3 regions of the Pseudoalteromonas sp. CO109Y genome follow, and region 3 is predicted to be linked to each of the others. Evidence: predicted binding sites of a transcription regulator. Region 3 holds the regulator's gene; each other region holds the start of a gene.
The links. Region 3 encodes ArgR, which controls arginine synthesis, uptake and breakdown. Its sites were predicted from a motif close to ANTGAATANNTATTCANT; they were not measured.
Positions count from the first base shown of each region.

Region 1: the regulator ArgR is predicted to act here: its motif matches at 4,365-4,382, upstream of argA (amino-acid N-acetyltransferase).
Region 2: the regulator ArgR is predicted to act here: its motif matches at 4,004-4,021, upstream of gltB (glutamate synthase large subunit).

Region 1 is NZ_SGPD01000011.1:47,239-54,815, reverse strand. Features, by position in the region: gene glnS (glutamine--tRNA ligase) at 1-1,585, opposite strand, end outside; gene EXT43_RS03040 (DUF3083 family protein) at 1,814-2,884, shown strand; gene argA (amino-acid N-acetyltransferase) at 2,962-4,302, opposite strand; gene sucD (succinate--CoA ligase subunit alpha) at 4,497-5,369, opposite strand; gene sucC (ADP-forming succinate--CoA ligase subunit beta) at 5,369-6,535, opposite strand; gene odhB (2-oxoglutarate dehydrogenase complex dihydrolipoyllysine-residue succinyltransferase) at 6,713-7,577, opposite strand, start outside.
Region 2 is NZ_SGPD01000030.1:102,660-110,236, reverse strand. Features, by position in the region: gene gltB (glutamate synthase large subunit) at 1-3,903, opposite strand, end outside; gene EXT43_RS12405 (efflux RND transporter periplasmic adaptor subunit) at 4,600-5,853, shown strand; gene EXT43_RS12400 (ABC transporter ATP-binding protein) at 5,875-6,582, shown strand; gene EXT43_RS12395 (ABC transporter permease) at 6,585-7,577, shown strand, end outside.
Region 3 is NZ_SGPD01000024.1:1,561-9,137, reverse strand. Features, by position in the region: gene ispB (octaprenyl diphosphate synthase) at 115-1,086, shown strand; gene mdh (malate dehydrogenase) at 1,177-2,112, opposite strand; gene argR (transcriptional regulator ArgR) at 2,338-2,805, shown strand; gene EXT43_RS08690 (Dyp-type peroxidase) at 2,802-3,701, opposite strand; gene EXT43_RS08685 (ABC transporter ATP-binding protein) at 3,763-4,806, opposite strand; gene EXT43_RS08680 (iron ABC transporter permease) at 4,803-6,437, opposite strand; gene EXT43_RS08675 (Fe(3+) ABC transporter substrate-binding protein) at 6,515-7,519, opposite strand.

The sequences.
Region 1 (7,577 bases), on a different contig from region 3:
GACAGAAGTAACCTGTACGCTCAAACTGGAAGCCCTGCTCTGCTTGTGCATTTGCAAGTGACGGCTCAACTTTCGCATTTTCAAGAACCACAAGTGATTCTGGGTTTAGTGTTGCGTTAAAGTCTTCTGCTGCCGCTGGGTTTGGCACGTTAAATAAACGGTCGTATAAACGAACTTCAGCTGTGATAGATTCACTTGCTGATACCCAGTGAATTACACCTTTAACTTTACGGCCATCACTTGGGTTTTTACCCAGAGTTTCAGGATCGTAAGAGCAGAAGATAGTCGTAATTTCACCGTTTTCGTCTTTTTCAACGCGCTCAGCTTTAATTACATAAGCACCACGTAAACGTACTTCTTTATCAAGAACTAAACGCTTAAACTTGTTGTTTGCTTCTTCACGGAAGTCTTCACGCTCGATATAAAGCTCACGAGTGAAAGGTACGTCACGGCGACCCATCTCTTCTTTATTCGGGTGATTAGCAACAGATAACGTCTCTACTTTATCTGCGTCATAGTTTTCGATAACAATCTTCACAGGATCAAGAACAGCCATTGCACGAGGTGCATGTTCATTTAGGTCTTCACGGATACAGGCTTCTAGCATGCCCATTTCAACCATGTTCTCTTGTTTAGTGATACCGATACGAGAACAGAACTCACGTACTGATGCAGGTGTATAACCACGACGACGTAAACCAGCAATCGTTGGCATACGTGGGTCGTCCCAGCCTTCAACATGACCATTTACCACTAAGTCGTTTAATTTACGCTTAGACATAATGGTGTACTCAAGATTTAATCGTGAGAACTCGATTTGTTGCGGATGACACTCAAGGCTGATGTTATCTAATACCCAATCGTATAAGCGACGGTTATCTTGGAACTCAAGCGTACATAATGAATGTGTAATACCTTCTATCGCATCTGAAATACAGTGCGTGAAGTCGTACATTGGGTAAATGCACCACTTGTCACCTGTTTGGTGGTGATGAGCAAAACGTACACGGTATAAAATTGGATCACGCAATACCATGAATGAGCTTGCCATATCGATTTTAGCACGCAGTACACATTCGCCTTCTTTGAACTCACCATTACGCATTTTTTCAAATAGCGCTAGGTTTTCTTCAACTGGCGTATCACGGTATGGGCTATTTTTACCCGGCTCTTTTAAAGTACCACGGTATTCACGGGCTTGATCTGGCGATAAGAAACACACATACGCTAGGCCTTTTTCGATAAGCTCAACAGCATAGCCGTATAACGCATCGAAATAGTTAGATGAATATTTAATTTCACCATCCCACTGGAAACCTAACCACTGCACATCTTCTTTAATCGAGTTTACGTAGTTGATGTCTTCTTTTTCTGGATTCGTATCATCAAAACGTAAGTTACAAAGACCTTGATAATCTTGGGCGATACCAAAATTTAAACAAATAGACTTTGCATGACCAATGTGTAAAAAACCGTTTGGTTCAGGTGGAAAACGCGTGTGTGTAGTCGCATGCTTACCGCTTGCTAGATCTTCGTCGATACGCGTTCTAATAAAGTTACTTGGGCGATTCTCAATTTCCGCCATAGGAGCATAATCCTCTGAATATTGCATGGTGACAAAACTAATGCATTATTACAAAAACAAACCCTAACATACAGTGGTTGCATCATGTTTATTGAAGATATTACGTCGATTGTTGAATACATAGTTCACAGACTCGACAAAATCGGTAAAAAAATTGTTCTAACGCAATAAAATGATCATTGACTAGCGATATAGTGCCGTCAGTTTCACTACCAATAAGGAAAAAAGATGGCTTCGCTCAATCAACATCGAGTCTATATTCCAAGCTCAGCACGTGCAAACCAGTATGTGTTAGTTGAATTTAAACCTACTGATGAGTTTTTTGCCCAGTTCACCAATGTGAGCTGTGCTTATAAGCGTCTTGCAAGGGAGTTATTTGCACTATGTGATGAGTATGAATTACATAATGTACACCTAATCGCCAACGATAAACTGCCAGTGGTTCGTTACCATGATGAGGCATATAGCTTAGAAACCGCTAAGCAAATTTTGTTTTTCTATAACCCACAATACCATGAAGCACATAATGTATTTGCTGATGGTGAGCAAAAATGCAAAAAAATTCGTTTATTATTCTTAGCGACTGGTGAAGATATTCGCGCTCATGCGGCTAGTTTTCATCATAATGTGCAAAGAGTGATCAACTCACTACAAGAAAAACTACTAAGCGGCCAACCACCTCTTAAAATTCGTGACCACCAACATCTAACTTATGATTTATTTGCTAAAGCAAAAGGTCACAAAGAAAGCTATGGCTATAAATTACGTAGCTTATATCCACGATATCAGTCTCGCCAATGTCATTTGCCAAATGAACACAGTGAGATGACATACGCTGGGTTTTCAATTCCGGTTACTCGCGCCATTAAGACGCAATTTCAACATATGTTGAATGAAGAGAATTACACGCAGTTTTATCAATACATCTTTGATGCATTCAAAAGAGCATGTGATAAACGCGGATTAACACTCGGCGCTTTCATCGCTAACGGTACCCGCCCTATTGTTCGTAATAGCAATATTGATAACGCACAAAGTAACAGCGAACTGCAAAAGCTAACCTTTGATTGCAGCTCTGAGCAGGTGCAATTACAACAGTATTGGGATGCAGATCAACTTGTAGATTCACTACATTTTGTGATTGCCGCAGCCGATAAAGACAAGCATGACATTGGTTATGGTAAGTTTATGAATCAAGTGCAAAGTGCGATAAATGAAGTTACTGACGAGCTGGCATTTAATCCAACTCGCCAAGATTTACGCGTGCGTTTTTATCAGCACATTAACTATCAATATTAAGAGTATATCCAACCCCCCTCAAGATGCAGAAACTCGCACCTTGGGGTGGTTTGGGTATATTAGAGGTGACGCATGCGTCACCTCTTATTTCCTAGCTTAGTTAAATCTAGACGCAATACTTTAGAGCGGCGTTCATGGTTATAAAGCGCTTTTTTCTTCGCAGGTAGCTCATCAACTGTCACTATTTCAAAACTTTGCTCTAAAAACCAGTGAATGCTGCGTGTAGTGAGTGCAAATAAATGCGAATAACCCGCACGTTTAGCCTTATTAATAATAAACCTTAGTAGATAACTGCCGCGATCGGCATCTCGATACTGAGGGTGAACAGCCAAACTTGCAAACTCCCCCACTTGTTCATCTGCAAACGGATACAAAGCCGCACACGCTATAATAAGACCATCACGCTCAATAACCGTAAATTGTTCAATTTCGATTTCTAGCTGTTCACGAGAACGGCGCACCAAATAACCTTGCTGTTCAAGGGGTCTTATAAGGTTAATGATTCCGGTAATATCAGCAATACTTGCACTTCGTAATTGCTCAGAGCTTTGTGGTGCGATTTGTGTACCAATACCATCTAAAGAGAACAGCTCTTGTAATAAGGCGCCATCTTCTTTGTAACTAACAAGATGGCAACGATGTACGCCACCTCGACAAGCATCAATTGCAGCTTGTAAGAATACGGTTGCGCTTACACATGAGTCAGGTTGCTTGCGATAGTTTACTAGTAGCTGCTCAGCTTCATTTGGCATTAGCTCTGCAATCGCCTCACCATTTTCATCCAAAATACCGGCTTCTTTACAAAAGCCAAGCATTTTATCGGCGCGTAGTTTGAGAGCTACTTGCGTAGCAATTTCTTCAGCAGTTAAGTTAAAGCTTTCACCTGTAACAGACGCCGCTATTGGCCCAAGCAGAACAATTCCGTTGTTATCTAACTGGTGGCGAATACCCGCAACATCGATACGTCTCACTCTACCTGAATGATGATAATCAACACCTTCATCAACACCTAAAGGCTGAGCAATAACAAAATTACCACTCACCACATTTAAAAATGAGCCAGACATTGGGGTGCTACTTAAAGACGTAGATAAACGCGCGGTTATATCGAACTGCATTGCACCCGCAACTTTTTTAATTACATCAAATGTTGCGTTATCAGTTACACGTATCTCATTATGAAACTGACTAGTTATGCCAACTTGTTCAAGCGCTGCGTTAAACTGTGGGCGAGCACCAAACACTAAAACAATCTTAATACCAAGACTAGTTAATAACGCGACATCGTTGATGATGCTGCGACAACCAGACTGATCGATCGCCTCTCCGCCAAGCATAACAACGAATGTTTTACCGCGGTGAGCATTAACGTATGGGGTTGACTGGCGAAATCCATCTACCAATTCTGTGGTACGCACGTAATATTTACCTTATTAAAGTCGAGTGTTTTAATGAAAACAGATATACAAGCCACAAGTGTAGAGAATTTATATTCACAAATAAAGCATTATTATTCTTAATTTGTGGTTGGAATTTTCTTGTCGGGTAGAAGGATGTGATAGATACAAAAAAGGCCCGCATAAGCGAGCCTTTTTTAAGAGATTAGAACTGATTACCAGCCTGTTTTCTCTTTAAGTGCATTACCGATATCAGCTAATGAACGTACAGTTTTTACGCCAGCAGCTTCTAATGCAGCAAATTTCTCATCAGCAGTACCTTTACCGCCTGCGATGATTGCACCAGCGTGACCCATACGCTTACCTGGAGGTGCAGTAACACCCGCAATGTAAGAAACAACTGGTTTAGTCACGTTGTGCTTGATGTATTCTGCAGCTTCTTCTTCTGCAGTACCACCGATTTCACCGATCATAACAATAGCTTCAGTTTGCTCGTCTTTTTCGAACATTTCTAAAACGTCGATGAAGTTAGTGCCAGGGATTGGGTCACCACCGATACCAACACATGTTGATTGGCCGAAACCAGCGTCAGTAGTTTGCTTAACCGCTTCGTAAGTAAGAGTACCAGAACGTGATACGATACCTACTTTACCAGGCTTGTGGATGTGACCAGGCATGATACCGATCTTAGTTTCACCCGGAGTGATAACACCTGGGCAGTTAGGACCGATCATACGAACACCAGTTTCATCAAGCTTAACTTTAACGTCAACCATGTCTAGTGTTGGGATACCTTCAGTGATACAAACGATTAGCTCGATGCCAGCATCGATAGCTTCTAAGATTGCATCTTTACAGAAAGGTGCTGGTACGTAGATAACTGATGCAGTTGCGCCAGTTGCTTCAACAGCGTCACGTACTGTGTTGAATACTGGAAGACCAAGGTGCGTTTGACCGCCTTTACCTGGGCTTACACCACCAACCATTTGTGTACCGTACTCAAGCGCTTGCTCAGAGTGGAAAGTACCTTGGCCACCTGTGAAACCTTGACAGATAACTTTTGTATCTTTATTGATTAATACAGACATTATTTGCCCTCCGCAGCAGCAACAACTTTTTCAGCTGCGTCTGTTAGTGATTCAGCAGCGATGATGTTAAGGTCAGAACTAGCTAGTACTTCACGACCAAGTTCAGCGTTAGTACCTTCTAAACGTACTACTACAGGAACGTTAACACCTACTTCTTTAACTGCGCCGATGATACCTTCTGCGATCATGTCACAACGTACGATACCACCAAAGATGTTAACTAAAACAGCTTTAACGTTGTCGTCAGATAAGATGATCTTGAATGCTTCAGATACACGCTCTTTAGTTGCACCGCCACCAACATCTAGGAAGTTAGCTGGCTTGCCACCGTGTAGGTTTACGATGTCCATAGTACCCATTGCTAGGCCTGCACCGTTAACCATACAACCAACGTTACCGTCTAGTGCAACGTAGTTAAGCTCGAAGCTTGCAGCGTGAGCTTCACGCGCATCTTCTTGTGAAGGATCGTGCATTTCACGGATTTTAGGTTGACGGTAAAGCGCGTTACCATCTACACCGATTTTACCGTCTAGACAGTGAAGGTTACCTTCGTCTGTGATTACTAGAGGGTTGATTTCTAATAGAGCGAAATCGAAGTCGTTGAACATGTTAGCAAGACCCATGAAGATCTTAACGAACTGTTTCATTTGAGTAGGGTTTAAACCTAGTTTGAAGCCTAACTCACGAGCTTGGTAAGCTTGAGGACCAACTAGTGGATCGATCTCAGCTTTGTGAATTAGTTCTGGAGTTTCTTCTGCAACTTGCTCGATTTCAACACCACCTTCAGTAGATGCCATGAAAACAACTTTACGAGAAGCACGATCTACTACAGCGCCAAGGTATAATTCGTTAGCGATGTCAGTGCAGCTTTCAACAAGAATTTTTGATACTGGCTGACCATTTTCGTCTGTTTGGTAAGTAACTAAGTTTTTACCTAACCAGTTCGCAGCGAACTCTTTAACTTCGTCAGTTGTTTTAACTAGCTTAACACCGCCAGCTTTACCACGGCCACCTGCGTGAACCTGTGTTTTAACAACCCACATATCACCGCCGATTTTCTCAGCAGCTGCTGCAGCTTCTTCAGGTGTATCGCAAGCGAAACCTTGAGAAACTGGTAAACCATATTCGGCAAAAAGTTGTTTTGCCTGATACTCATGCAAATTCATGATGCTTTATCCAATTTTTTATACTAAAAGAGCTGAATATTTATGCAAAATAAACAGCTATCCCAAATTGCGCACTTAGTATAAATCCCAAGGCTCCACATGAAAACCCCAGTTAGACCAAAGGCGCAAAAAAAAAGCTGTGAACGAGGTTCACAGCTTAGTTTTCATACAACCAGATTAAACATCTAGTAGTAAACGAGTCGGATCTTCAAGTAACTCTTTAATTGTTACTAAGAAACCTACTGATTCTTTACCATCGATTTGGCGGTGATCATAAGATAACGCTAAGTACATCATTGGTAAGATTTCAACTTTACCATTTACAGCCATAGGACGCTCTTGGATTTTGTGCATACCTAAGATTGAAGACTGTGGTAAGTTGATGATTGGTGTAGATAGTAATGAACCGAATACACCACCGTTAGTGATAGTGAAGTTACCACCTGTCATGTCATCAATTGATAATTTACCGTCACGACCTTTAAGCGCTAGCTCACGGATACCTTTTTCGATTTCAGCAACTGATAGCTTGTCACAGTCTTTAAGAACTGGAGTAACAAGACCACGTGGTGTAGAAACCGCGATGCTGATGTCGAAGTAGTTGTGATAAACAATATCATCACCGTCGATAGACGCATTTACTTCAGGGAAACGCTTAAGTGCTTCAGTAACTGCTTTCACGTAGAAAGACATGAAGCCTAAACGGATACCGTGACGCTTTTCGAATACTTCTTGGTACTGCTTACGAAGGTCCATGATTGGCTTCATGTTAACTTCGTTGAAAGTCGTTAACATTGCAGTTGAGTTTTTCGCTTCAAGAAGACGATTAGCGATTGTTTTACGTAAACGAGTCATAGGAACACGTTTTTGTGTACGGTCACCCATAGGTGCTGCTGGCGCTGCTGCTTCTGCTTTAGGAGCTGCTGCCGGTGCTTTTAAGAATGTATCAACATCTTCTTTAGTTACACGGCCATTTTTGCCAGTACCTTTAATTTTTGATGCATCAAGGCCTTTCTCAGCGATTAAACGACGAACTGACGGC
Region 2 (7,577 bases), on a different contig from region 3:
CATGCCTTTACCAACATAGTCATTAGCATCACCAACGAGTGTCATTTCAAGGCCACCAGCATTCCACACACCGAATGATTGACCCGCTGTACCATGAAGCTCAATAGAGACAGGATCAGCAGCCATACCTTGGTTACCATGTTTAGAGGCAATATAGCCAGACAACATAGCGCCCACTGAGCGGTCTGTATTGCAAATACGGTTAACCAGCGAGATACCCGATTTTTCATCGATTGCTTGCTGGGCTTTTTCAAGCAAGGTTTCATTTAGCTGACCTAAGTAGTGTGAGCTATTTGGCGCACTACAATACAAGGTTTCACCCGTAGGGTTGTTAGGCACAGCAATCACAGACGACAGATCTACTTTCTTTTGTTTCTCTGTGTTGCCTTCAATTGCTTCAAGTAAGTCCAAACGACCAATTAAATCAGTTAAACGAGTTACACCTAAGCTTGCCATAATTTGGCGTGCTTCTTCGGCTATAAACTTGAAGTAGTTCATCGCCATTTCTGGCAGGCCATGATAATGCTTTTGGCGCAGCGTATCGTCTTGCGTTGCAACACCGGTCGCACAGTTATTTAAGTGACAAATACGCAAGTATTTACAACCTAGTGCCACCATAGGGCCAGTACCAAAGCCAAAGCTTTCAGCACCTAAAATAGCCGCCTTAATGATATCTAAACCCGTTTTCAGACCACCATCTGTTTGTAGGCGAATACGGTGACGTAAACCATTTTCTACCAGCGCTTGCTGGGTTTCAGCAAGACCAAGCTCCCAAGGGCTACCTGCATACTTAACAGAAGTAAGCGGGCTTGCACCTGTGCCACCGTCATAACCAGCAATGGTAATTAAATCTGCATAGGCTTTAGCTACGCCAGTTGCGATAGTACCTACACCCGGCTCAGAAACTAACTTCACCGAAATTAGTGCATCTGGGTTTACTTGTTTTAAATCGAAAATAAGCTGGGCTAAATCTTCAATTGAGTAAATATCGTGATGCGGCGGAGGCGAAATCAAGGTCACACCTGGCACTGAGTAACGTAATTTTGCAATATACGGCGTTACTTTTTCACCCGGTAATTGACCACCCTCACCTGGTTTTGCACCTTGCGCCACTTTAATCTGAATAACATCAGCGCTACGTAAGTAATGTGGTGTAACACCAAAACGGCCCGAAGCAACTTGCTTAATGCGTGAGTTTTTCTCTGTACCGTAGCGAAGCTTGTCTTCACCACCTTCACCAGAGTTTGAACAACCACCTAAGCGGTTCATTGCAATCGCGAGTGCCTCATGTGCTTCTGGCGATAATGCACCAATACTCATTGCTGCTGAGTCAAAACGTTTGTACAGCTCAGTTGCTGGCTCTACGTCATCAACACTCACACCTGTATCAGGAATTTTCACCGCCAGCATGTCACGTAGATTGGTGATCGGGCGGTTATTTACTAAATCAGCATATGCCAAGTAGTCTTTATAATCCCCAGAGCGCACTGCCTTTTGCAGTGTTTGAATAACATCAGGGTTATAAGCATGGTACTCACCACCGTGAACATATTTTAGTAAGCCACCATGGCTTAATAACTTACGTTTACTAAAAGCCAGCTTATGAAGTTTACGTTGGTCATCATCAAAATCAGTGAAACACGCCCCTTTAATACGACTAGCTACACCGTTAAAACAAGTTTCTACAACCGCATCTGATAAACCAACTGCCTCAAATAACATTGAGCAGCGGTACGAAGCGACAGTACTGATACCCATTTTCGACATGATTTTATACAGACCCTTATTAATTGCATTACGATAAGCAAGCGTTACTTCGCAATAGCTCTTGTTCAGGGTCTTTTTGTCGCTCATTGCAACTAATGATTCATAGGCAAGGTACGGATAAATTGCCGTTGCACCAAAACCAAGTAATACCGCAAATTGATGCGCATCACGGACACTGCCTGACTCGATGATGATATTAGATTCACAACGTAAGTTATTATCGACTAAACGCTTTTGAATTGAGCCAACCGCCATCGCAGCTGGGATTGGTAAATGCGTTTCGCTAAAGTTACGGTCACTTAAAATAAGCATGACACAGCCTGACGCTGCTTTTTCTTGTGCTTCATCACAAATACGTGTGATTGCGTTTTCTAAGCCTTCTTCTAGTGTGTAAGTGATATCGATTTTACAGTAGCTGTAATGCTCATCGTCAGCATTGATCAGCTGTTGCATATCAGCGTACATCAAAATCGGCGTATCAAACTGTAAACGCTTAGCATGGCCGGTTGTTTCGTTAAATACGTTTTGCTCACTACCAATACAGGTTGCCAGTGACATAACGTGATTTTCACGAAGCGGGTCAATTGGTGGGTTCGTTACTTGCGCAAATTTCTGTCGGAAGTAATCGAACAGTGAACGATGACCTTCTGACAGTACCGCAAATGGCGTGTCATCACCCATTGAACCTGTTGCTTCTTGACCATTTTCACCCATAACACGAATCACGCTATCAAGCTCTTCGTTGGTGTAGCCAAACATTTTTTGATACTTAAGCAGTGTTTCGTCATCAAAAGAACGGTTACCCGCATCTTTTTCAGATAACTGTTCAAATGGCGTTAAACGCTTAACGTTTGCTTCAAGCCATGCTTTGTATGGATGGCGTGACTTAAGATCTTGGTCAATCTCATCTGAATGCCAAATTTTACCTTGATGCGTATCAATTACTAATAACTCACCAGGGCCAACACGGCCTTTCTCAACCACTTCGTCTGGCGCGTAATCCCAAATACCGACTTCTGAAGCAAGGGTAATAAAACCATCTTGCGTGATTACATAGCGTGCAGGGCGTAAACCGTTACGGTCAAGGTTACAAGCAGCAAAACGACCGTCAGACATTACAATACCAGCTGGGCCATCCCATGGTTCCATATGCATTGAGTTAAAGTCGTAGAATGCACGTAGGTCATCATCCATAGCACGGTTTTTTTGCCATGCTGGCGGCACAAGCATACGCATTGCACGGAATAAATCCATGCCACCGGCTAAGAACAATTCAAGCATATTATCTAAGCTAGAAGAGTCTGAGCCGCTTTCATTAACGAATGGTGCTGCTGATTGCAAATCAGGAATAAGTGGTGAGGCAAACTTATAAGCACGGGCACGCGCCCATTGGCGGTTACCTTGAATCGTATTAATTTCACCATTATGCGCTAAATAGCGGAATGGTTGCGCCAGTGGCCAACGAGGTTGTGTATTAGTAGAGAAACGTTGGTGAAATACACAAATCGCGCTGGTCATGCGAATGTCAGCTAGGTCTAAATAAAAGTTAGGTAAGTCTACAGGCATCATTAGGCCTTTATAGACAGTAACTAAACCAGATAAGCTGGCAATATAAAAATGTTCATCGTTTTCGAGGCGCTTTTCAGCACGACGACGCGCTACATATAAGCGACGTTCTAAATCTTTTGGACGCCAGCCTTCTGGTGCGCTTACAAAAATTTGTTCAAAGCCTGGTAGTTGTTTTTTTGCAATTGGCCCTAAACATGACGCATCAGTCGGTACTACGCGCCAGCCTTGAATGCTCAAGGTTTCTTTTTCGAGTTCTTCACTCAACACATCTTTAGCTGTTTGCGCAAGTACAGGATCAGCATTTAGAAATACCATGCCAACGGCGTAGTTCTTTCCTAGATGCCAATCATGTTCGCTGGCAATAGCGCGAAAGAAACTATCAGGTTTTTGCATTAATAAACCACAGCCATCACCTGTTTTACCATCAGCAGAAATACCCCCACGGTGTTCCATGCGATCTAAGCCAGTGATTGCTGTTCGAATCAAGCGGTGACTCGCCTGACCATTGACCTGGGCTATTAAGCCAAAGCCACAATTATCTTTTTCTAATTTTGAGTCGTATAACATAGACCCCTCCCCTTGCTACAACGACTAGCGGTTCAGTCTTTTGTGACAGTGCTAGCAGACGAACAAAACTATCGCCAAATACCTCATGAGTCAATAGAGTTTTGAATACATATTCATATTCATGAATATTTCTCACTTAAGGCACTTTTTAAATTCTATGCTATTTTTTTACATTTAGTCGCATTTTACCCGTTATTTTTTTATGACACTGGTGTCAAATTTAACAACTTGTAAAAAAACAATCTAAAAACCCGCTTCTTTACGTTAACGTAAACTGCGCCCTATTTTGAATAATTATTCACCTTATGAATATCAATGCAGTATTTTACGGGGTCTCGGCTAGCCTAACTGCATCATTATTTACTCTTGGCTTTAGCATAGTTACAAACTATGTATCTGAGCAGACTACCTTAGTCGCAATGACTGAGTTTCTTTACCCTTGCGTCAACAATCAGCAATCTAAAAGTGTCCGCTGCGGACACTTTTTCTGTCCGCGGACAGGCTTCAACTCACCAATAAAACATAAAACCATTAAAAATCAACAAATTAAAAACTGGCACGCTACTGGTATAGATAAGACATCAGCGAAATTGAGGATTTCAAAATGTTCACTATCAGTTTGTTTATGGCTTCTCCACTTACCATGCTTGCCGTTGGCTTCATGATTGTGTGTTTTGAGAATCGTAAGGAGTTATGATGATTAAAGATACCAGTGCCCAAGATATTACCGTGGCTAAGAAAAGCACCATTAAAAAGCCACTTATAATAGCTGCAGGTGTAATACTTGTTGGTGCGCTCGGCTTTCAAGCATTGTTTGCCAGTAACGATGGCAGCATTTCGGTTGATGCAGCAAGCCTACAAATTAGTGAAGTAAGCCAAAAGACACTCACCAGAGATGTGGCAGCGAGCGGTAAAATCGTTGCAGCTAATGCGCCAAAGGTTTACAGCCCTGAACGCGGCTTTGTCGATTTAAAAGTAAAAGCCGGTGATAGCGTTGAAGTAAATGAAGTGATCGCAACCGTAACCAGCCCTGAGCTAACCAACGAGCTAAAACAGCAACAATCAGTATTAGCGCGATTAGAAGGCGAATTACAGCGCAAGCAACTTGAAGCGCGTAGACAAAAGTTGAGCCTGACTAAAGCGCTCGATTTAGCGCAAGTTGAACTCAATGCCGCAGATAGAGAAAACCGCCGAGCTAAAATCTCAATCGAAAAACATTTAATTAGCCAAATAGATTTAGAAAAAGCCGTTGATGATTTAGCTCGTGCCAAGCTTTCTTATAAGCATGCTGAGCAAGAGGTCAGCTTAGCTAAAGATACCCTCGCATTTGAGCTAAAAGCAGCAGAGCGCGATCTGGCGCGTCAGCAATTGATTGTTGATGACTTACTAAGGCAAGTAAATGAACTCACCATTACCGCCAGTGTAAGCGGCATTGTGGGTAACTTATTAGTGCAACAAAAAGAGGCGGTAACACAAAGCCAACCGTTAATGACATTGGTCGATTTAAGTAACTTTGAAGCAGAACTGCAAGTACCAGAAAGCTACGCCAACGAGCTAGGTCTTGGTATGCAAGTAGAACTTACTTTAGGCGCACGTCATGTAACAGGCACGCTATCGGCTATTTCGCCTGAAGTGAATAATCGCGAGGTCACTACCCGCGTACGCTTTGACAATGAGATTTCTGGCATTCGCCAAAACCAACGCTTAACCGCACGTATTTTATTAGAGAATCGCGACAATGTATTGCAGGTAAAACGCGGCGCATTCTTACAACAAGGTGGCACCCATGCTTATAAAGTTGACGGTGACATGGCTTATTTAATCGATATAAAAACCGGTGCAAGCAGTATCAATGCTGTCGAGATTATCGAAGGCGTAGAGCCTGGCGATAAGTTAATTATCTCGAATTACGATCGCTTTAAAAAAGCACCCACACTGGTTTTACGCTAACAAATAAAAGGAATAATCAACATGCTTACAATGAACAACATCAGCAAAGTGTATCAAACAGATATGGTACAAACGCACGCCCTTCGCGACTTTAATCTACAAGTTGAAGAAGGTGAATTTATTGCCGTAACGGGCCCAAGTGGCTCAGGTAAAACCACTTTTTTAAACATCGCCGGTATGTTAGAACCCTTTAGCGAAGGCCAATACATGTTAGACGGTATTGATGTGGGTAAGCTAAACGACAACCAGCGTGCTGACTTACGTAATCAAAAAATTGGTTTTATTTTCCAAGGTTTTAACCTGATCCCAGATTTGAACCTCTATGAAAATATTGAAGTACCACTGCGTTATCGTGGCATTAAGGCCGCTGAGCGTAAGCGCCGAATTGAGCAATGCCTAGAGCAAGTTGGTTTAGCGTCACGCGCTAAACACTTACCGCAACAACTTTCTGGTGGTCAACAACAACGTGTGGCTATTGCCAGAGCCCTTGCAGGTGAACCACGCTTTTTACTCGCCGATGAGCCAACTGGTAATTTAGATAGCCTAATGGCGCGTCAAGTGATGGAGCTACTTGAACAAATCAACCGTGATGGCGCAACCATCATCATGGTAACCCATGATCCAGAGCTTGCCCGCAGAGCACCTCGTAATATCCAAGTTGTTGATGGCCAACTAGCTGACTTCACCTTGTATCAAGGCACTCAAAACCTTAAAGCGGCTGGAGTGTAACCATGTTCCTTCATTATTTAGATTTAAGCTGGCGCAGCTTTAAGCGCACGCCACTAGTAAGCTTTTTAATGGTGCTGGCTATTGCCATTGGTATTGGCGTAACCATGACCAGTTTATCTGTGTATCACATGATGTCAGCAGACCCTATACCTGAAAAAAGTAGCGATCTTTACTCTGTGCAGTTACAAACCATGGATGAAGGCCGTACGTGGTGGACAATCGATAACATGCCACTGCAATTAACCTATCAAGATGCCGTTAACCTTAATCAAGCCAAAGCAGGTGGTAAACGTGTCACTATGGTTAGAACGGGTTTTTCGGTTTATTTAGACTCAGACAAAGTAAAACCATTTATTGGTCAAGCACGCCTAACTACTCCTGATTTTTTCGATATGTTTAACCTATCGTTTATTTATGGTGGGGTTTGGAGCGCGCAACAAGAAGCCGACGCAGCACCTGTTGTAGTGATCAATAAAGAATTAAACGATAAGCTCTTTGCTGGTGAAAACCCGGTAGGCAAAATGGTGTACCTTGATGATGCCAGCTACGAAGTTATTGGCGTGATTGATGATTGGAATATCACTACCAAATATTATGATCTGAACAACGGTGCATTTAATAAGACCGAGCAACTATTTTTACCATTTAGCCTAATGAAAGCCCGAGAGCTTGAAAACTGGGGTAATACCAATGGTTGGAAGCACGAAAAAACCAATACCTTTAACGACAAGCTCAATTCTGAAATGGTTTGGTTACAATTTTGGGTTGAACTAAAAACACCTGCAGAAAAGCAAGCTTACCAAGACTTTTTAATGGCCTATATGCAAGAGCAACAAAAGCTAGGTCGTTTTAACCGCGAAAAATTAACAGCTACCTTACGCGATGTAAATGAGTGGATGCAGTACAACAATGTCGTTAGCGAAGACAACGAAATTCTGGTTGGCCTTAGCTTTATGTTTTTAGCGGTATGCCTTGCCAACATTTTAGGTTTGTTA
Region 3 (7,577 bases):
TCAAATAAAAAACTTTACAGTGTTTTTTTACTGAATCATCACAAAATATCGAGCAAGCGCTTTTTTTGTTGTACAATCAGCCCCGTATACCCATAAATATTGGCTCGGAGATCAATGGATATAAAAGCTATCCAGACGTTAATCGAAAATGAAATGGATGACGTCAATCAACTTATACATGCCCAAATGCGCTCAGATGTCGCATTGGTTAACCAACTCGGTTTATACATAGTAAACAGTGGCGGTAAACGCGTTCGTCCTATGTTGGCCATTTTAGCGGCAAAAGCACTTGGTTATGAGGGCAAAGACCATATTACGCTTGCCACTATCATCGAATTTATTCATACCGCAACTTTATTGCATGACGACGTTGTCGACGAGTCACATTTGCGCCGTGGTACGCCTACAGCCAACGCAGAGTTTGGTAATGCAGCGAGCGTTTTGGTGGGTGACTTTATCTATACACGTTCATTTCAGCTTATGGTTGGCCTAGGTAAAATGCCAATCATGCAAATTTTAGCTGATGCAACCAATGTTATCGCTGAAGGTGAAGTATTACAGCTAATGAATTGTAATGACCCTGACACGACAGAACAAAGCTATATGCAGGTTATTTACAGCAAAACGGCAAAATTGTTCGAAGCTGCAACCGGCCTTGCTGCAATTATTACCGAGCAAGACGAACAAACCCTTGAAGCATTAAACTTATACGGTATGCATCTTGGCACTGCATTCCAATTAGTGGATGATGTTCTTGATTACAACGCTGATGCCGAGCAACTTGGTAAAAACATTGGCGATGATTTAGCTGAAGGTAAACCTACCCTACCGCTTATCTACGCAATGCAAAAAGGCACACCAGAGCAAGTTAAGCTAGTACGCGAAGCAATTGAGCTTGGTAATGGTATGGACCACTTAGAGAGCATTCTAGCGGCATTAGCTGACACTAAGGCTCTTGAGTTTGCAATGCAAAAAGCTGAGCAAGAAGCTGACAAAGCAATTGCTTGTATTGCGTTCTTACCAGATACACCGTACAAACAAGCACTAGAGAGTTTGGCCCGTATCGCCGTTGCCCGCGATCACTAAACGCTATTTATTCGAGCCATTAAAAAAGCCTGCATTTGCAGGCTTTTTTGTTTTTCGGCGATTTAAAAAATCGCCTATCATCTGTCGGAATTAACCGTTGATGAAATCAACACCTTCCTGGATGTCTTTGTTAAGTGTAGCTAGCATGTCGTTTTTAGCTTGCTCTTCGAATGCACTTAACTCACCGTAAGAAAGGATTTCTTCAACGCCGTTTTTACCTAGACGAACTGGGTGTGCGAAGTATGCTGCGTCACCGTTTTCAACTGCAACGTATGCGTAATCAACTACTTCTTCACCTTGTAAGCCTTTAACTAAAGACATACAGAAGCGTGCTGCTGCAGCACCCATAGAAAGAGTCGCTGAACCGCCACCCGCTTTAGCGTTAACAACTTCAGTACCTGCGTTTTGGATACGTGGAGTTAATGCCGCAACTTCTTCGTCAGTGAAAGTAACACCTTCAACTTGAGATAGAAGAGGAAGGATTGTAGTACCTGAGTGACCGCCGATCACTGGAACTTTAACGTCAGTTGCGCTTAAACCTTTAAGTTCAGCAACAAATGCTTCTGAACGGATCACGTCAAGCGTTGTGATACCGAATACACGGTTAGCATCGTAAGTACCCGCTTTTTTGAATACTTCAGCAACGATTGGCACTGTGCCGTTTACTGGGTTAGTGATGATACCTACTAACGCTTTAGGACAGTTTTTAACGATGCCTTCAGCTAATGTTTTGATGATACCTGCGTTTACGTTGAAAAGGTCCGCACGGTCCATGCCTGGCTTACGTGGCATACCCGCTGGGATAAGAACGATATCACAACCAGCTAATGCTGCGTCTAGGCTGTCAGCACCAAAGCCTTCAACTTTAACGTCTGTTGGGATGTGAGAAAGATCAACCGCTACACCAGGAACAACAGGGGCAACATCGTATAACGATAATTCAGAACCTGCAGGTAAACTTGTTTTTAATAATAAAGACAATGCTTGGCCGATACCGCCAGCTGCGCCTAAAACAGCAACTTTCATTGGAATTCTCCGTAATTTGAGGTAGGAAATATTTGTGGCCCTAAAGATAATGAAATTAGCGACTAAAAACAAATTTATCCTGCTTATTTCGCGTATAATTTCGACCATAGTTGTAAACTTGCCTGTAAAGACACAGCATTTTGGACGACTTTGTAAACTAATACTGCATAAATATGCAGAGTTGTGTAGAATTACCCTACATTTTATGAATAAAGAAACGGCAACATGCAACCACAAGACAAACAAGAAGCACTGATCAAAGCGTTTAAAGCGCTATTAAAAGAAGAAAACTTCGGCTCACAAGGTGAGATTGTCGAAGCATTAAAAGAGCAAGGCTTTGATAATATTAGTCAAAGTAAAGTCTCTCGCATGTTAAGCAAGTTCGGTGCAGTACGTACTCGTAATGCAAAACAAGAAATGGTCTATTGTTTACCGGCTGAAATGGGTGTGCCAACAGCGAAAAGCCCACTGCGTCAGCTTGTTATTGATATTATGCATAACGAAATGATGATTATTATTCGCACCAGTCCAGGCGCAGCACAATTAATTGCTCGTTTACTTGATTCACTCGGTAAGGCGGATGGTGTACTCGGTACCATTGCAGGCGACGACACTATTTTTATCGCCCCTGCGAAGATTTCTGAAATCGATGTGACGCTTGATCGCGTGCGCACTTTATTTGATACCGTTTAAAGTTGCTTTAAGAAGTTTACTGACGGGGCGAAAAACGCAGATCCCATATCGGCTTGAGTAAAATCGAGCCAATGATCATAGCAATCGCCCTGCCCCAAACGACTCTTTAATACCTGCTCAAACGCATCCCCTTGCGCAGCACACGAAACCATTAAAATTCCCTGCTTATGCACATCACCAAATGGCATGCTTTGGTTTAGCAATAGTGGCTGGCCATGCTCATCTTTTAATTCACTACGAACCGCATGACTGGTTTCTACAGCAGGCACAATCAAGGTGTTATCTAGACGCGTGCGCCCCATGATTTGCTCTTGTTCAGACAACGATAAATGCTGCCAGACACTCAAATCATGCACAAAGCGCTGAACATGAATATAACTGCCTTGGTCTTCAAAGTGACCCGGTTTATCGATAAGTGCTGTACTACGCTTTTGACGGCCATGAGGTGTATCGCCTGCATAAATAAAGCCGTTAAAATCACGTCCATCTAAAAACCGAAAATTACGGACCTGCTCCACCAGCTCAACATCCGGTGTTAATAATTTTAGAATTTGCAGAGCAAATAGATGATTTACATCTTCACGGTCTGAGCGAATTTGCACAAACAAGTCAAATGGCTGAGCACTAATCACATGCTCACTATGGGTCACATTCGGAAAGCTTTGCAATTGACTAGGGATAAACTCGGGCAAAATATGCGGCCAATACTGAGCACCAAGGGCAACCACACACGATAGCATGGCTTCTGAGAACTGATCAGCAAACTCATCTTGAATTACGCTAACGCGTTTTAGTTTTTTACGTAATGACTCATCATGGCCATCGTAAACATTAAAAAACAGGTGCAAACCATGTAAGTTTGCTTCAGCACAAATCCCAGATTGCGCTTGCGCCATAGTGAATCCTTAGCTTCTCGTTATTTGCACAAAGCCAAGGATTCAAGATTGTTATTTATTACTAATCATGAAAAAAATTGACTGTGTGCGGCATTATTTTTATTTTTACAGGCTGCTCAACAGCTAACACGCGGTCTTGCTCTGCAGCAACTTCACACTCTTGCCCTGCAATATTGATTCGATATACATAACGCGTACCGATAAAGCGCCTGTGCAAGATAGTTAAACTGTTTGCGTCACTGTGCGCAGCTTCACACAACTGAATATGATGTGGTCTTATATACACTTGACCTTGCTGACAATCTGCATTGTTCGGTGTCAATGAGTGAATCACACCAAACGCCGTCTCATATTCAGTTGGCGTTAATACTTTTGCCGTTAAGTATATGCCCGTACCAAGAAACTCTGCAACCACCTTTGAGTTAGGTTGGCTAAATAACTGCTCAGGAGAGCCTTGTTGGGCGATTTTTCCACCATGCATAACCGCAAGCGTGTCGGCAAACGCGAAAGCTTCTTCCTTCGAGTGGGTAACAAATACCGCAGAAACCTGCTGAGCTTTAATAATGCGACGTATATCGGCAATAAGCTCAAAACGCACTTGTGTATCAATATTCGAGAATGGCTCATCAAGTAATAATAAACTTGGTTTGTAAGCAAGTGCACGGGCTATTGCCACTCGTTGCTGCTGTCCACCAGAAAGCTGATGCGGATATCGCTTTGCACAACCATCGAGTTTAACAAGGCTAAGCATTTCATCTACACGCTCGCGCTTTTGCGCTTTACTCATATTGCTTAGCCCAAACGCAATGTTGTCGCTTACCGTTAAATGAGGAAACAACGCATAGTCTTGGAACATCATGCCAATATTACGTTTTTCCGGTGCAACAAACAGTCCACTATCGTTGACCACTTTTGAATCAATACTCATATAGCCTTGCTCAGGCTGTAAAATTCCGGCAATTGCCTTTAAAGTGGTGGTTTTGCCGCAGCCACTTGCGCCAAGCAAACAGACGATTTCATCTTGTTCTACATTGAGGTTTAGTTCACTCAACACCTGAGTCGCATTGTACTGATAAGCTAAGTCTTTAATTATCAAATGACTCATGAGTGATTTTGCTCCATCGAACGATTAACGAAATACAAAGGGATTAACCCAACTAACACGATAAACAAGGCTGAAATTGACGCAAGCTCCAATTGCTCATCACTAACATATTGAAAAACATGAGTTGCCAGGGTTTCAAAATTAAAAGGTCTGAGTAATAAAGCCGCAGGTAACTCTTTCATGCACTCAATAAACACTAACAAGCCAGCTGTTAGAATGCCGCGCTTTAACAGTGGTAAATGTACTCGCCACAAGGTTTGTAAGGGCCCTTTGCCCATTGATTGGCTAGCCATATCTAATGAAGGGCTAATACGTAAAAAACTGCTTTCAAGCGCGCCATGCGCAATCGCATAAAAACGTACAACATAAGCAAAAATCATCGCAAATAAAGTGCCGCTCAGAAGTAACCCTGGTGATAAACCAAAAGGCTCAAGCCAATTGTTTAATGCATCATCTAACTGAGTTAATGGGAGCAATACGGCAATAGCTAACACAGTACCAGGTAAGGCGTAGCCAGTACTTGCTAAACGTCCTGGGATCAAAGGGTAAGCTTGTTTCGCAATGCGTTGATAAAACAATACCAATAAGCTCAATAGGATAGTTGCAATACTCACCACAATAGCCACTTTGAAGCTTTGCCAAGCGTAATTAAAGAATGCCCCATTCCATGCTTCATCTGCATAAACAATGGCGTATTTAACTAACACCCCAACCGGCAGGATAAAAGCCAGTATTAGCACAACGGTACAAGCCAAGCTTGCAGCCCACGCCGCACCGCCTTTTAAGCGATACAAGGTTGCGCTGTTTACGCTTGACTGACGTTCATACACGGCTTGATTACGACGACTAAAGCGTTCAACCATGATGGTTAAAAACAAAATCAGTAACATAATGCCTGAGATTTTCGCCGCAGCAGTTAATGAGTAATAGCCAAGCCACGTATCGTATACAGCGGTAGTGAGCGTACTTACAGCAAAGTAATTGACGGTAGCAAAATCAGCCATAGCTTCCATACTGATTAATGTAACCCCTGCCACAATCGCCCCACGACCAAGAGGCAAACTAACGCGTAAAAAGCTTTGTAATGGTGATAGACCCATCAGCTGACTAGCTTGTACTAGTTTAAAAGACTGCTCTCTGAGTGCCGTTTTAAAAATAAGGAATAAGTAAGGATAGAGTACCAAGGCAATCATAATAATAGCCCCAGTTAATGTACGAATATCAAAAAACCAGTAATCGTCTGGTGATTGCCAACCAAACCAGTCTCTAAGGGTGATTTGTACTGGCCCTGCGTAATCAAGTAAGTCGGTATACACATAGGCGATGAGATAAGTTGGCATTGCTAATGGCAGCATTAATGCCCATTCAAATTGCTTACGCCCAGGAAACTCGCAATATGCGGTTAGCCAAGCTAGCGGCAATGCAATTACACAACTTAACAGCCCTACCCCTGCAATGAGTATGAGTGTATTACGGGTATAATCCCACAGCACAGTATCGAAAAGGTGCTGAAATACATCTGAATCTCCTTGCAGAGATTCAAATAATAAAAAGCCTAATGGCGTAACAAGCAACAGGCCAATAAGCCAGGCTATAAGCTGCCAACGCGACAGCGAAAACTTCACATGCATAAGTGGATTAATACCAGATAAAATAAAAGCTGTTAAAAAACAGCTTTTATAAAAATGTGTTACGAGAAATATCCTCGTTATAAATCAAACTTTACTTCGTCAATCAGCTTCAGTGCCACAGGGCGATATTTGCTGATCTCATCAAGAGGAAGGCTATCTTCTTTAAACTCCCCCCATGATGCAACCATCTCAGATAATGCAACCCCTTGCTTTACAGGGTATTCCATATTAACTGAAGCATACATATTTTGCGCCTTATTGTCGGTCATATACTCAACCAGTTTCAAGGCATTTTCAGGGTTTTTAGCATAACGGGTCATAACAACGCCCGATACATTGATATGAGAGCCACGGTTTGTTTGGTTAGGGAAGTTAATATAAACCGCTTCAGCCCATGATTTTTGCTGCTCATCTTGCATCATTTTGCCAAAATAATAGCTGTTGCCTAACGCCAGATCGCATAAACCTTCTTTTACGGCTTTGACTTGCGCTCTGTCATTACCTTGCGGCTTACGTGCTAAATTGGCTTTTACGCCCTCAAGCCATTGCTTAGTTTTTGCTTCGCCATGGTGAGCAACCATAGAAGCAACTAAACCTAAATTGTAAGGGTGTTTACCAGATCGAGTGCAGATCTTACCTTTGTATTTTGGGTCTGCTAAATCTTCGTAAGTTAATTCAGCAAGTGCACCAACACGCTCTTTTGCAGAGTAAACATTACGTACACGTTTAGTAAGTGCTATCCATTGACCGTCGCCATCGCGAAAAGTGCTTGGCACATTCGCATTAACCACATCACTATTAATTGATTGCGTTAAGCCTAAGTCCTCTAATTGAATCAGCGCACTAAAATTAGAGGTTAATACTAAATCAGCCTTACTGTGCTTACCTTCACGCTTTACACGTTCAATTAACCCTTTTTTGGCAAAAACCACGTTAGTTTTAATACCTGTTTGCTTAGTGAAATCATCCAAAATAGGCTGAATTAAGAATGGTTGACGAAACGAGTAAATATTTACTACATCTGCAGCAAATGTAGGCGCGCTTAATAATGCGCTAAGTAATACTAAGGCTGTTTTCTTCATTTTATAGCACCTAAATAGTAACAATTATCAAAATATTTTACCTAGAGTTAGGGCAAAG